DNA from 3 places in the Morganella sp. BCCO 40_0007 genome. Region 3 is predicted to be linked to each of the others. Evidence: predicted binding sites of a transcription regulator. Region 3 holds the regulator's gene; each other region holds the start of a gene.
The links. The regulator CRP, encoded in region 3, controls carbon source genes, mostly activating them, when cyclic AMP is high. The targets are predictions, from matches to a motif close to ATGTGANNNNNNTCACAT.
Positions count from the first base shown of each region.

Region 1: a site for CRP is predicted at 1,635-1,652, ahead of pth (aminoacyl-tRNA hydrolase). Genes of this name have one in related genera too.
Region 2: a site for CRP is predicted at 3,700-3,717, ahead of R5268_RS10350 (sugar transporter). Genes of this name have one in related genera too.

Region 1 covers NZ_JAVBIN010000003.1:210,901-216,163, forward strand. Annotated here, with positions in the region: gene ispE (4-(cytidine 5'-diphospho)-2-C-methyl-D-erythritol kinase) at 1-123, shown strand, start outside; gene prs (ribose-phosphate diphosphokinase) at 200-1,147, shown strand; gene R5268_RS05255 (stress-induced protein YchH) at 1,268-1,537, opposite strand; gene pth (aminoacyl-tRNA hydrolase) at 1,840-2,430, shown strand; gene ychF (redox-regulated ATPase YchF) at 2,537-3,628, shown strand; gene R5268_RS05270 (hypothetical protein) at 3,790-4,941, opposite strand.
Region 2 covers NZ_JAVBIN010000007.1:181,890-187,152, forward strand. Annotated here, with positions in the region: gene nhaB (sodium/proton antiporter NhaB) at 1-920, shown strand, start outside; gene dsbB (disulfide bond formation protein DsbB) at 1,079-1,609, shown strand; gene R5268_RS10340 (DUF333 domain-containing protein) at 1,666-1,971, opposite strand; gene R5268_RS10345 (SMR family transporter) at 2,001-2,333, opposite strand; gene R5268_RS10350 (sugar transporter) at 2,429-3,649, opposite strand; gene R5268_RS10355 (hypothetical protein) at 3,774-4,217, opposite strand; gene R5268_RS10360 (ATP-binding cassette domain-containing protein) at 4,575-5,263, shown strand, end outside.
Region 3 covers NZ_JAVBIN010000004.1:16,928-22,190, reverse strand. Annotated here, with positions in the region: gene R5268_RS05880 (aspartate aminotransferase family protein) at 1-1,150, shown strand, start outside; gene crp (cAMP-activated global transcriptional regulator CRP) at 1,562-2,194, opposite strand; gene R5268_RS05870 (OsmC family protein) at 2,498-2,905, shown strand; gene R5268_RS05865 (phosphoribulokinase) at 2,969-3,844, opposite strand; gene R5268_RS05860 (YheU family protein) at 3,866-4,084, opposite strand; gene R5268_RS05855 (hydrolase) at 4,081-5,067, opposite strand; gene R5268_RS05850 (LysE family translocator) at 5,160-5,263, shown strand, end outside.

The DNA.
Region 1 (5,263 bases), on a different contig from region 3:
GAGTTCGAAAACCAGGCAGCCGCCCGACAGGTGTTAATTAACGCGCCGGCGTGGGTGAAGGGCTTTGTGGCACGTGGTGTCAACATTTCGCCGCTTCATCAGTTCCGCGCTGGTCTACTGTAATTGCCCCTGATTCCGTCCCCGGACGCTTTCAGGTTCACAATTCAATCTCTCTGGACGCATGCCTGAGGTTTTTCTCGTGCCTGATATGAAGCTTTTTGCTGGTAACGCCATCCCGGAACTAGCACAACGTGTTGCCAACCGCCTGTACACTAACCTCGGAGACGCTGCAATCGGTCGTTTCAGCGACGGTGAAGTCAGTGTTCAAATCAATGAAAACGTGCGTGGTGGTGATGTATTCATCATCCAGTCTACCTGTGCACCGACCAACGATAACCTGATGGAACTGGTTGTTATGGTTGACGCGCTGCGCCGTGCTTCTGCGGGTCGTATCACTGCTGTTATCCCGTATTTCGGCTATGCCCGTCAGGATCGCCGCGTCCGCTCCACGCGTGTGCCAATCACCGCGAAAGTGGTCGCTGACTTCCTCTCAAGTGTGGGTGTTGACCGTGTGCTGACAGTAGATCTTCACGCTGAGCAGATTCAGGGCTTCTTCGATGTCCCGGTTGATAACGTATTCGGCAGCCCTATCCTGCTGGAAGATATGTTGCAGAAAAATCTGGATAACCCGATTGTGGTTTCTCCGGATATCGGTGGTGTGGTCCGCGCCCGTGCGATCGCCAAACTGCTGAACGACACTGATATGGCTATCATTGATAAACGCCGCCCGCGTGCGAACGTTTCTCAGGTGATGCATATCATCGGTGATGTTGCCGGTCGTGACTGTGTACTGGTTGACGATATGATCGATACTGGGGGCACGCTGTGCAAAGCTGCGGAAGCACTGAAAGAACGTGGTGCGAAACGTGTGTTTGCATACGCAACTCACCCTATCTTCTCCGGCAACGCGGTAAACAATATCCGTGATTCTGTGATTGATGAAGTGATTGTCTGTGACACCATTCCGTTATCAGCGGAAATTAAAGCACTGAATAAAGTCCGTTCACTGACTTTATCCGGAATGCTGGCAGAAGCCATCCGCCGTATCAGTAATGAAGAGTCTATCTCCGCGATGTTCGAGCACTGATTTAACCATCAGCGTACACATTGCGTGTCTGAACCCGTTGTGAACACAACGGGTTTTTTGTTGGCAGGCATTTAACCGCAGAGGGTAATAACCGTTCCCGGTTATTTTATGACACCCGTGTTACGGCATCCGGCGGCGATAACGGCTGTGGAAATGACGCAGCCAGTAATATTTATCCGCGATGGATTCACGACGCCCGCTCAGACCGGCTCCGCCCAGCCATACCAGCGCACCGATAAAGATCCCCATCAGAGAGGCTTCGGAATAAATATCCGGTAACGGGAGTGCGAAAATAAGGACACTGACAGTAAAGGCCATACTGCCGACCATCAGTAACATACCGACAACCATCAGCAGGTTACCGAGTAATAAGGATAATTTACGTTTCATAGGGACCTCCGCCACTCTTTTGTCTTTTAACAACTCAAAGTACGAAAGCAGGAATTCCTTCTTGACACTAAGTATAGCCCGAATTTGCCGCAATATGTTGCGGTTCAGATCACACAGGCCAAAAATAAAACATTTTATTTGGCTTATTGTGCCAAAAAGCGAAATTTAATAATTCATCACTAAATTATTGCACAAATAGTCACATCCGTCCCGGAAGGACGTTTCTTTTGTACTCCGCGCGGGTGACGGGTAGAATAGCCCTCTTTGCAGTCAAACCTGCCTGAACAACAAGTGATACAAGTGTGAGTCAGATAAAATTAATTGTGGGGCTGGCCAACCCCGGTGCGGAATACGCCCAAACCCGCCACAATGCCGGTGCCTGGTATGTGGATGAACTGGCCCGCCGTTATAACCAGTCATTAAAATCAGAAAGTAAGTTTTACGGTTATACTGCGCGCCTGAATATTCAGGGGAATGATGTCCGTCTGCTGGTACCGACCACCTTTATGAACCTGAGCGGAAAAGCGGTCAGCGCCCTCGCCGGTTTCTATCAGATTGCCCCGGATGAAATTCTGGTGGCACATGATGAGCTGGATCTCCTGCCCGGCGTGGCAAAAATGAAACTCGGCGGCGGCAACGGCGGCCATAACGGCCTGAAAGATATCCAGAGCAAGCTGGGCAACAACCCTAACTTTCATCGCCTGCGTATCGGCATCGGCCATCCGGGTGATAAAAGTAAAGTGGTCGGTTTTGTGCTGGGCAAGCCCCCGGCTTCTGAACAGAAACTGATAGATGAAACCATCGATGAAGCGGTACGCTGCACCGATGTGCTGATGAAAGACGGCATGGCAAAAGCCATTTCACGTCTGCATACATTTAAAGCCGGTCAGTGAGCCTCAGGTATCGTCTGTTTATCCGTAACCGTGTATAATCGGCGGCAATTATTTAACGTGCTTGCAGGCCGTTTTGGTCTGCTGTCATTTTTAAGGTGAAGAATTTATGGGTTTCAAATGTGGTATCGTCGGTCTGCCGAACGTCGGGAAATCAACGCTGTTTAACGCGCTGACCAAAGCAGGAATTGAAGCGGCGAACTTTCCGTTCTGTACAATTGAGCCGAACACCGGCGTGGTGCCGATGCCGGATGCCCGTCTGGATGCACTGGCGGAAATCGTAAAACCACAGCGTATTCTGCCGACCACCATGGAATTCGTCGATATCGCCGGTCTGGTGAAAGGCGCATCCAAAGGTGAAGGTCTGGGTAACCAGTTCCTGACCAACATCCGCGAAACAGAAGCTATCGGTCACGTTGTCCGCTGCTTTGACGATGATAACATTGTTCACGTTTCCGGCCGTGTTAACCCGGCAGAAGATATTGATACCATCAATACCGAACTAGCGCTGGCTGACCTCGACACCTGCGAACGCGCTATTCACCGCGTGCAGAAACGTGCCAAAGGCGGCGATAAAGACGCGAAACTGGAACTGGAAGTACTGGAAAAATGCCTGCCGCTGCTGGAAAATGCACAGATGCTGCGCACGCTGAATCTGAACAAAGAAGAAATGGGCGCGATCCGCTACCTGAGCTTCCTGACCCTGAAACCAACCATGTACATTGCCAATGTCCATGAAGATGGCTTTGAGAACAACCCGTATCTGGATCAGGTGCGTGAAATCGCAGAGAAAGAAGGTTCAGTGGTTGTGCCGGTATGCGCGGCAATTGAATCTGATATCGCCGAGCTGGAAGATGGCGACCGTGAAGAGTTTATGGCTGACCTCGGTATCGAAGAACCGGGCCTGAACCGCGTGATCCGCGCCGGTTACGCCCTGCTCAACCTGCAGACCTATTTCACCGCCGGTGTAAAAGAAGTCCGTGCATGGACTATCCCTGTCGGCGCCACCGCTCCGCAGGCAGCCGGTAAAATCCACACCGACTTTGAAAAAGGTTTTATCCGCGCCCAGACCATCGCATTTGAGGATTTCATCCAGTACAAAGGCGAACAAGGTGCAAAAGAAGCCGGTAAAATGCGCGCAGAAGGCAAAGATTACATTGTGAAAGACGGCGACGTGCTGAATTTCCTGTTTAATGTGTAACTAAAATTTGTAGTCTTATGATGTTTTGCTGAATATCAGAAGCATCGTAAAAAACCATAAAATCCACGCTATTGCGTGGATTTTTATTGGGATACTTACAATCCCTCTCAGCTTTTCCGGATAATAATCGAAAAAATGCTCCGCAGCACTGAACCCGTTTCTCAGGCAATCGCCAGCTCAATCATTTCGAAGACTTTTTTAGCACCGGCGTTGGATTGAGTCAGTGTGATTTTCTGTTTTTTCCCCTCTTTCAGCCAGAGAGTAATTTGCTTATTCAGCGTACCGGAAAAAGTGACCTTCCCGATATTACTGAACCGAGTGAAGAATTTCTCTTCATCCTCAAACATGCCCGGTAAACAATAGATAGCCTCATCGGTTAACACTACGCCACGATCACCTTTACCCATCAGCGTTTCATCAAAGTAAACAAGGACATCCTCTTTTTTAAGAGGCGGTAATGTTCCGGCTCCGGCAACAGCCTGAATAAAGTTACCGATTTTTTTATCATTCAGCCCATCATAACGATAAAAGTGATGATCTTTGTTCGTCGCGTAACACTGTTTTTTTTCATCATTCAATCGGTTGGCAGACGGTTCATCCGCAACAGCGCTTAATTCAGCCAGTGAACCGGTTAACGATGCCCCCACGGCGCCGGCGCCGGGAACAATCACGGTGGAGACTACTGTCTGAGTGACATTGCGCGTGTAGCCGGCAACAACCGTTCCCCGGGCTGTAGTGTATCCGCTCACCGACTGAGGAAGTTTCGTGGTTGTTTTTACCAGGCTCGTCTGGAATGCAGCACGCAGCGAGGCGACAATTGACACAATCAACAGCACAATCATCGGTACAGAGAGCAGCATAACTGAAAAGAGAAACAGGCTGTGTTTTGTCGTATCCGAACGCTCGCTGATACGCCCAGCACATCCCGCTGCTGCGATAAGGTAGACAACTCCGCATCCTATCGTCAGTAATAAATTACTGCTGCCGTAATAATTAAACTGGCAGATGACAGGAATTAAGAGACTGCCATATAGTGCCGCGCTCAACAGGGCATCCGGCAGCAAATTCTGAATGCTCTCAAATGCCCTCACGATGTTGTAAAATATCCAGCATATCAGGAGTATCCAGCCAATAACGGGGATTGCCGCAGCGATTGCCATCAAAATGACGCTTGCAATAACTCCGCCCAAAATAGCTGCAAGGTGCCCTTCCGATACCAGGTAGTAAATAAAAAACAGAAGTGCAAAACCAATCATCCCGGGTACAACAATAAAAATAGTGTCCGGTATGAAAAACACGACAACCCAGACCACCAGCAATAATAAAAAGCAGAGACCGGGTCCGGCATTCTGTGCTTTTACCGTTACATCCGTATAATTGGTCATACCGTCGTTCATCCTCTTATCTACTCACGTTTCTATGTTGTAACCGGAGAACACATTGTGTGTTTCTCCCGGGTATTTATATGAAAAACCGGCATCCCGGGGAAATATTCCCTGGTATATTAAATAATCATATTCCGGTTAACATCATCTTTGAAAAAGCAAGGAATATTTCTGTAACAATATTAGCTTTTTTAATCATCATTAATATATCTGGTATTAATCATATTTCCGTTAAAATAAACAGCGTAAT
Region 2 (5,263 bases), on a different contig from region 3:
TCGGTACTGCGCTGGGCGGTGTGATGACCATGGTGGGTGAACCACAGAACCTGATCATTGCCAAACATGCCGGATGGGATTTCGTGAATTTCTTCCTGCGCATGGCGCCGGTGACTATTCCGGTATTTGTCTGTGGTCTGCTGGTCTGTTATCTGGTGGAACGCTTTAAACTGTTCGGTTACGGCGCGGAACTGCCGGAACGGGTCAGAGCCGTACTCGAGGATAATGCGCAAAAATCCGCGGCACGCCGGACCAAACAGGAAAAAATGCAGCTGATTGTTCAGGGCCTTATCGGTATCTGGCTGATCGCCGCACTGGCCTTTCATCTGGCCGAAGTCGGGCTGATTGGTTTGTCTGTTATCATTCTCGCAACCGCATTTTGCGGGATCACCGAAGAGCATGCTCTGGGTGAAGCCTTTGAGGAAGCACTGCCGTTTACCGCTCTGCTGACCGTGTTCTTCTCTGTCGTCGCGGTGATTGTTGATCAGAAATTATTCACACCGTTTATCCAGTTCGTTCTCAGTTCAGATCCGTCCTCGCAGCTGTCGCTGTTCTATCTGTTCAACGGCCTGCTCTCGGCGGTATCAGATAACGTCTTTGTCGGCACGGTGTATATCAATGAGGCGATGACGGCAATGAAAGCCGGGCTGGTATCCTATACACAGTATGAATATCTGGCTGTCGCTATCAATACCGGGACAAACCTGCCGTCAGTGGCAACACCAAATGGTCAGGCCGCGTTCCTGTTCCTGCTGACTTCGGCGCTGGCTCCGCTGATCCGCCTTTCCTACGGGAAAATGGTGATCATGGCCCTGCCTTACACCATTGTAATGACGCTGGTCGGTTTCTTCGGCGTTGAATTATGGCTGGTGCCGGTTTCAGAATGGATGGCTGCGAATGGTGTGATCACACTGCCGTAACCACATTTTTACATTGCACTAACCGGAATAACCGTGTTATTCCGGTTTTTTTGTTTCTGTCAGTGACAAAAGCGGAAAAGGGATGCGTCGCTGTAATTTTTATCGTACAGTCGCTGCGTTAGTCTGTTTCTTCTTAATCGGATAAACCGGATACAATTATGCTGACTTACCTTTATGAGTGTTCGCGGGGCCGCAGTGCATGGTTTTTACTGATGATTTCCGCACTGGCGCTCGACGGTATCGCCCTGTTCTTTCAGCACGGGATGGGATTACAGCCGTGTGTGATGTGTATTTATGAACGTATCGCTGTTCTCGGTATCGCGTTTGCCGGTTTTATCGGCTGGATAGCACCGCGCAGCGTCATTATCCGCTGGCTGGCCATTGCCCTGTGGATTTACAGCGGTATTGCCGGATTACAGCTGTCATGGGAACACACCATGATCCAGCTCTACCCGTCCCCGTTCAATACCTGTGATTTCTTTGTAAATTTCCCGGAATGGCTGCCGCTCAATACCTGGCTGCCGTCGGTGTTTGAAGCATCCGGTGACTGCTCTGTTCAGCAGTGGGTGTTCCTGAAACTGGATATGCCGCAATGGCTTATCGGTATTTTTGTTGTGTATCTGCTTATCAGTGCTCTGGTACTGTTATCCCAGTTTATTCACCGCAAACAGCCGCGCCGTCTGTTCTGATCGCCAGCATCATCAATAACAGCCGCATCCGTGTGATGCGGCTGTTCTGTATCAATCTACAATACCGCTCCGCAACTGCCGGAAAGCAGCGATTGCTGGCTGCACTGCTTACCGTTGGCAAACTGGCAGCCCGGTGTCTGTGCGCCGTTCAGCTCGCGGATAAGTGACGGTGTTCCGCCCGCATAGCTGCAACTGGCCCGGGCATCCTCGGTTAAATCAATTAACGGCTGCTGATAACGCGGGATCTGTTTCTGCTGCACCGTATCCGGTGAACTACTGCAACCGGCGGCAAATGCTGCTGCCGCAACAATAACACTGCACAATACCCGCCCCGGCCGGCGGAAAAATGGAACTGATATCATGATTATGGCCTCATCGCTGCGGATGCAGCTCAGTGAACACTGCTTTTCGAGAATAAATTTATCACTAATACACCCGCAATAATGAGAGCCATCCCGATAACTGCGGGTAAATCCAGTTTCTGATGATAGATAAAATAAGCGGCGGCAGAGACAATGACAATACCCATCCCGGACCAGATAGCATACGCAATCCCCAGCGGCATCATCCGCACCACCTGAGACAGCGCCCAGAACGATACACAATAGCCGATCACCACCACGACCGACGGAATCAGCCGGGTAAAACCGTCTGCTGCCCGTAACATGGAGGTGGCAATGACTTCCGCCCCCACGGCCAGTGTCAGCCATAATAACCCATTCATAAATCACCCGTTAATGTCTTTGTCATTCAGTATGGCGGACAGTATAAAGAAATCAGAAAAAATCCCGCAATAAAAAGGTGCGGGATTATATTTATTTATGACGGATTATGAGAGGTAATGCGGCTCTCCGCCTTCGGCCTCTGAATAAACAGTGCCCGGTAACGGCTGAATACAAAGAACGAGATAAGTACACCCGCCACAGCAAATACCGCCCCGGCATAACCTATCTGTTCCATTCCCATATGAATAATCACCTGATTACCGAGCAGCGCCCCGCCGCCGATACCGATATTAAAAATGCCGGAATAAACAGACATCGCCAGATCGGTGGCATCCGGTGATAAATCAATCACTTTGACCTGTAACCCCAGCGCAGTACACATCATACCGATCCCCCAGACGACCCCGAGGATAATCAGCGCAGTATCGGTCACACGGCTGGTCAGCAGCAGCATCAGGCATACGGTTAATAATATGATCGCCGCAGGCAGAAACAGCAGCGGCAGCCGGGTGTTGTAACGGCTGAAAATCACACTGCCGATAATCCCCGCTGCACCGAAAATCAGCAGAAACAGCGTGGCGAAATCCTGTGATTTCCCGGCCACGGTCTGCACAAACGGCTCAATATAGTTATATGCCGTGAAATGCCCGGTGACCACAATCGCTGTCAGGACAAAAATCCCCACTAAAGCAGGTCGTCTGAACAGAACCGGTATACTTTTCAGTGAACCGGAATGCTCGCTCGGTAACAGCGGAAGAAAACGCGCCATCGCCGCCATCGTAATCAGCGCCAGACCCCCGATACAAAAGAACGTCATCCGCCAGCCGACCCACTGCCCGATAACACGGCCGATTGGCAGCCCCAGAACCGTTGCCAGTGCCGTACCGGTTGCCAGCAGTCCCAGCGCCTGGGATTTTTTACCGGGCGGTGCTACCCTGACCGCCAGAGAGGCGGTGATCGACCAGAACACCGCATGTGCCAGTGCCACACCTATCCGGCTGACCACCAGCACATCAAAACGCTGCGCCAGTCCCGACACAATGTGACTTATCACAAACACCGTAAACAGCCAGAGCAGCAATTTCCGCCGTTCGATACGTGCCGTCAGCAGCATCAGCGGTAACGACGCCAGCGCCACCACCCAGGCATAAATCGTGATCATCAGTCCGGTCTGCGCGGGTTGCATCGCAAAGCCCGCCGAGATATCACTCAGCAGCGCAACCGGAATAAATTCAGTGGTATTAAACACAAATGCCGCCACGGCAAGCACAATAACCCGCAGCCAGGCCTGATTTCTTGACAGGGTGTCAGTCATGATGATCCTCCGTACGAGGAAGCTGTATCGATACAGCTTTTAGCGGAAAAGTGTGACCATGTTAACACATATGGTTTTTACGGGAAATGCGGGGAGTGCCCGGGATCATAACCGGGCAACCGTATTATAACGCGCGTTTTGACGCTGCCGGAATAGCATCAAAAATAGCTTTTAACTGATCTTTTTTCAGTGTCGGCCCGACAATCCGGACACGGCGGCTGTTTGCCGGGTGGTAGCTCAGAATACAGGAATCCGTGGAAAAAGAGACCATTAACGCTTTCAGCCCTTTCACTTCCTGCAGGGAGAAATGCCCGCCGTCAAACGGCATAGACACCACTTTACCGACAGCAATTTTGGAGGTCAGCTTATCGCCGTACACTTTAATCACCGGAAATTGTGCGATATAAACATACACGGTCAGACCCAGCGCAGCTGCCACACCCGGCATCCGGGTCTGAAATAAATACGCCAGTGCAATATAAAGAACAATGACTACAAAAAATGTAATAACACAGGTGATAATTCTGCGTTTCTGATCAACCTGATAGACTGTTTCTGCTGAACTCATAACCCATCCTGTTACTGAATATCCGCTGCCGGAAAAATAAAAAACGATTAAGGCCGGACAGGATAACGAAAATATCGCCGGTTGACAGTAACATTCCGGGAAAAAATCATTCCTGCGTACTCTGCGGAAATCCCGGAATCCGGGGGTTTACAATCCTGCTTTTATTTGACACCATTGCCGCAGTTCATTTCCCCTGAGGATGTCTGCCGACATGATTTAATTGCCTGAATCCCATTGCTGTATCATCCGCATTTCTGTTAATGCGTTGTTTTGATATCGGGCAGGCAGCTATCCTCGTCACAGTTTTCTTTTTTATCCGGCATATCGGCCTGTCCCTGATTATTCAGGAGCTTTTTTATGCCCGTACAATGCTGGTTTTCTCACTTATCAGTGACATTTAACGATATTCCGCTGTTTAACAACATCAGTGGCACATTAACCCGTCAGGTTCAGGGGCTGACCGGCCATAACGGACGCGGTAAATCCGTGCTGATGTCACTGCTTGTGCAGCAGCGGCAACCGGCTTCCGGCACTGTCCGCTGGCAGGTACCGTTTTATTATGTGCCGCAGCTGACCCGCCTTTCCGGCATCACTCTGTCGGACGCACTCGGGATCACCGGTATTCAGGCGGCCATCCGCCGTACTGAGGACGGCACAGCCACACCGGACGATTACGATTTTCTGGCCGATAAATGGGACGTGCCGCGACAGCAGCAATCTCTGCTGGAAAGCGCACAGCTGGCACATCTCCCGCCGGAAACACTCTGTACAAGCCTGAGCGGCGGTGAACAGACCCGGCTGGCACTCTGCCGTGCCTTTTTGCAACCCGGCGCGTTCCTGTTACTTGATGAACCCGGAAACCACCTGGATACAGCCGGACGCCGCTGGCTGAGTGAACAACTGCTGAATCATCCTGCCGGGGCTCTGGTTATCAGCCATGAGCGGCGTTTACTGGATACCATGCAGCGGATCTTTGAACTCACGCCCTCTGCACTCGGCGAGTACGGCGGCAATTACACCCATTATGCAGAGCAGAAAGCCTATCA
Region 3 (5,263 bases):
TTTTATTCCTGTCAGAGGACAGGGAAGCCGTGTATGGGATCAGAACGGCACCGAATATGTCGATTTTGCCGGTGGTATTGCCGTACTGGCTCTGGGGCATTGTCATCCGGCGCTGGTCGCTGCGCTGAAAACCCAGAGTGAGTCACTCTGGCATGTCAGCAATATTTTTACCAATGAACCGGCACTGACACTGGCGCAGAAGCTGATAAAACACACGTTCGCGGAACGGGTTTTCTTTGCCAACTCCGGCGCGGAGGCGAATGAAGCTGCATTCAAACTGGCACGTCATTATGCACTGACCCGTCATCATCCTTATAAAACCAAAATTATTGCTTTTCACCATGGCTTCCACGGCCGGACACTTTTCACTGTTTCTGTCGGCGGCCAGCCGAAATATGCCGATGGCTTCGGGCCGAAACCGGCAGATATTATTCATGTACCTTTCAACGACCTCGATGCTGTCAAAGCGGTGATGGACGATCACACCTGTGCCGTGGTTCTGGAACCTATCCAGGGTGAGGGGGGGATCACGCCTGCCACTCCTGCTTTTATGCAGGGTGTGCGTGATCTGTGTGATAAACATCAGGCATTGCTGGTCTTTGATGAAGTGCAAAGCGGGATGGGGCGCAGCGGAAAACTGTTTGCCTATATGGATTACGGCATTGAGCCGGACATTCTGACCACGGCGAAAGCGCTGGGTGGTGGTTTTCCGATCAGTGCGATGCTGACAAAACAGGCGATCGCGCAGGTCATGGTGCCCGGTACCCACGGTACCACCTATGGCGGCAATCCGCTGGCCTGCGCTGTCGGCAATGCCGCCTTTGATCTGATTAATGACCCGGCGCTGCTGGCGGGAGTGGATGAACGTCACCGGTGGTTTGCCGATGCTCTGCAATCCCTGAACAGCACATTTGGCGCGTTTGCGGAGATCCGCGGTAAAGGGTTGCTGATAGGTGCCGAACTGGCGGGTATCTTCCGCGATCAATCAAAAATACTGCTGGGACTCGCGGCCAAAAATGGCCTGATGCTGCTGAATGCCGGCACCAATGTTCTGCGTTTTACGCCGTCGCTGATTATTGAAAAAGCAGATGTGGATGAGGGAATGAAACGACTGGCAAAAACCCTGAATGACTTCCGGGAAATGCAGTAATTTTACCGCATTAACGTATTTAACTAACTGATTTGTATATTTTATTATTGTTTTTGTCATGATAAGTTTGCCGGATGTTTATCTGCTTTCAGTAAAATAATAACAATCCGGCTTTCAGGCAAATTTGAAGAATTTCTTCATGGCAGCTTTTATGTTCATCTTTACCAAGGGCTGGTCTTGGTGAAGGAGGTAAAGGGTATGTACTTAAAACACGACATTTCTGAGATAAAAAAATGAACATTGCAGAGCGTAAAACAGCAGCAATGCGTCAGTTGAAAGCATCCTTTGATCAAGCCTGCCGTGAAGGAAAGCTGCGATACCGCAGGGCAGATATTCTTCAGTAATCACTGATGATTAAGAAAAGAAAAACAGGCGCAATTGCGCCTGTTTTGGTGATAAAGGTCGTCCGGATTAACGGGTGCCGTATACCACGATGGTTTTACCGTGTGCGGAGATCAGGTTCTGATCTTCCAGCATCTTCAGAATACGGCCGACTGTTTCGCGGGAACATCCCACAATCTGGCCGATTTCCTGACGGGTAATTTTGATTTGCATACCGTCCGGGTGCGTCATCGCATCCGGCTGTTTCGCCAGGTTCAGTAATGTCTGGGCGATGCGGCCTGTCACATCAAGGAATGCAAGGTTTCCGACCTTTTCTGATGTGGTTTGCAGGCGGCTTGCCATCTGCGCGGAAAGGCGCATAAGGATATCCGGGTTAACCTGGATAAGCTGGCGGAACTTTTTGTACGAGATTTCTGCAACTTCGCAGGCGCTTTTTGCCCGTACCCACGCTGTACGTTCCTGACCTTCCTCAAATAATCCGAGTTCACCGATGAAATCACCCTGATTGAGATAGGATAAAATCATCTCTTTGCCTTCTTCATCTTTGATCAGTACCGCAACAGAACCTTTTACAATGTAGTAGAGTGTTTCTGCCTTTTCGCCCTGATGAATAAGTGTGCTTTTGGATGGATATTTGTGGATATGGCAGTGAGACAAAAACCATTCAAGCGTGGGGTCTGTTTGTGGCTTGCCGAGAACCATTCGCGTTATCCTCTGTTGTTAGTTATTGCAAACCGTTGTTTACGCTCTGCAATTATATAAAGTCTTAGCTTATCATATTAACTTGCTGAATTTCCGGCAAGTTAGTTTATTAAAATAGTATAATAATCCACACGGAAAGATATTGATCTTAGCCATAGATAAATCCTTGCCGTGTTTTTAGCACAGGAAAACAGTCCTGTCTTCCACTGTCTCGCTTCAGCATAATAAACTATGAGATAGATTGCCAGCCCGTGAATGAAAGGGTAGTCTGTCGTGAATTATATTGATGATGAGGGTATAAAAATGGAAGCGCGTGTAAAGTGGGTTGAGAACATGACTTTCTTAGGGGAATCCGCGTCAGGACACCAGATTACGATGGACGGTAATGCCGGTGAAAAAGCCCCGAACCCGATGGAGATGGTACTGATGGCAACCGGCGGCTGCAGCGCCATTGATGTTGTCTCTATTTTGCAAAAAGGCCGTAATCAAGTCATTGATTGTGATGTAAAACTTACTGCTGAACGTCGTGAAACCGCGCCGCGTTTATTCACTCACATCAATCTGCATTTTATTGTAACCGGTCGTGACCTGACAGAAAACGTTGTCGGGCGTGCCGTGCAATTATCCGCTGAAAAATATTGTTCTGTTTCATTAATGTTAGGCGAAAGTGTTAACATTACACATAGTTTTGAAGTGAAAAATATTGAATAATTTTTTGAAAGATTATTTTTATTTTTGAACATAAACCGGGTAATACATTATTACCCGGTTTTTTTATCGCTTGTTTATTTGTTTTCCCTGTAATAATTGCTCTGCCAGGGGCGCCATTATTAATTCCATTGCCAGTCCTAATTTGCCGCCGGGTACAACAATCGTATTTGAGGCGGAAATAAACGACCCCTGAAGCATGGATAACAAATAGGGAAAATCGATTTTTTTCAGGCCACGGAAGCGGATCACGGTAAAGCTCTCGTCCTGTGACGGAATGGATTTGGCCGAAAACGGATTCGAGGTGTCCACAGTCGGTACCCGCTGAAAGTTAATGTGGGTGCGGGAAAACTGCGGGGTGATATAGCGGATGTAATCATCCATCGAACGTACGACGGAATCCATCACTGCCTCCCGCGAATGCCCGCGATCGCTGGTGTCACGGACTAACTTCTGTATCCACTCCAGGTTGACTATCGGCACTACGCCGACCAGCAAATCCACGTGTCCGGCAATATTATGTTCCGGTGTGACCACGCCGCCGTGAAGACCCTCATAGAAAAGCACGTCTGTACCGGCGGGCAGTGCCTCGCGGGGGGTAAAGGTACCGGGCAACTGGTTATAGGGCACTGCTTCATCATAAGTATGCAGGTACTTACGGCGCTCACCGCTGCCGTTTTCACTGTACTGACGGAATGTACTTTCGAGAAGGGCAAAGTCATTGGCTTCCGGCCCGAAATAGCTGATGTGACGCCCCTGTTCGCGGGCTTTACGGATGGCGGCATCCATTTCCGGCCGTGTGTAACGGTGGAAACTGTCACCCTCAATAATGGCCGGAACCGCATCCAGCTGCTGGAAAATCTTACGGAAAGCCTGACTGGTGGTAGTGGTACCGGCTCCGCTGGAGCCGGTAACGGCGATAATCGGGTGGGTCCGTGACATGCGGCATTTCCTCCGGCTGAATCAGCCGCGGAATTCTGCCGACGGCATGATGTTGAGTGTTTCGTGTAATTCCGACCAGACGATCACAATGTCGCCGTTTTTGAGTTGCGTGTAAAGATCCGCCACTTTATCACTGAGTGATTTTTCATGTTCGCCGTAATCGGTGCCTTCGCGCAGCACCACACTTTCCAGGATGCTTTCCAGTGTTTCCGGCGCGATATCCTGCCAGGGAATAATCATTCGGTCTCCTTCGCGGTCAGATGCGGTGCCAGCCATTCAGGAATGCGTTCTTCCAGCCATAAGCGCGGGCGGCGCCAGCTGCCGGTCACAAAGCCGACATGGCCGCCGTGCTCGGTCATCTGATATTCCACACATGGCGGCAGCTGTGACAGATCCGGCACCACCTCCTGAGCCATAAAGGGATCATCTTTGGCGTGGATGATCAGCATCGGCTTACGTACGGCCGGGAGTTTCGGCAGGGCGCTGCACCGGCGGTAGTAATCAGAGGCATCGCGGAATCCGTGGATGCGTGAAGTGATAATGTCATCAAATTCCCGGATACGTTTAATTGCACGGATATGCAGCAGGTTTGTCGGCAGCGAATTCGGGTAGCGCACCAGCTTGCGGGTGGCATTGCGTTTCAGTCCTTTAAGCAGATACCACTGATAAAAACGGGAAAACCCTTTTTCCATTTTGAAGGAACAGGGTTCCAGCATCAGCGGGGCAGAAACTATAATACCTGCATCCACCGCCGCATTTTCACCCTCTTCGGCGAGATAACAGGCCAGCATATTGCCACCGAGTGAATAACCGACCGCACCGGTCGGCACTTTGCCGTAGGTATCCTGCAGCCACTTCAGCATATAACGGGCATCACCGGTTTCCCCGGAGTGGTAAATCCGTTTTGATCGGTTCGGCTCGCCGCTGCAGCCGCGAAAATGCATGACAACGCCCAGCCAGCCCTGACGGGCGGCTGCTGCCAGGATACCGTGCGCATAAGGACTGCGGAAACTGCCCTCCAGGCCGTGAAAAATAACCAGGCGTGGTTTGTGGCGTGCGGTATCCGGGTCTTCGCTCCATGCAAGATCAATAAAATCATTATCCGGCAGCGTCAGGCGCTGCCAGAATGGTTTTATCGCCGGTTTCCGGCGGAAAATCCGGGGCAGCAGTGTTTGCAGGTGCGGATTTGTTGCCCAGGAAATCGGTTGAAAATGACTAGACATAGTTTGGTTCGTAATGAAAAAACGTCTCTTGTTTAATGAAAAACATGCTGGTAATTTCCGGTAAAGGAAATGACCATGTTGCCGGATTATTCATGACTGCACACCTTTTTATCTCACTTTCTGTTTTTATGTTTATTGCGGCAGTCACGCCGGGGCCTAATAATCTGCTGCTGACTGCCTCCGGTGCGCAGTACGG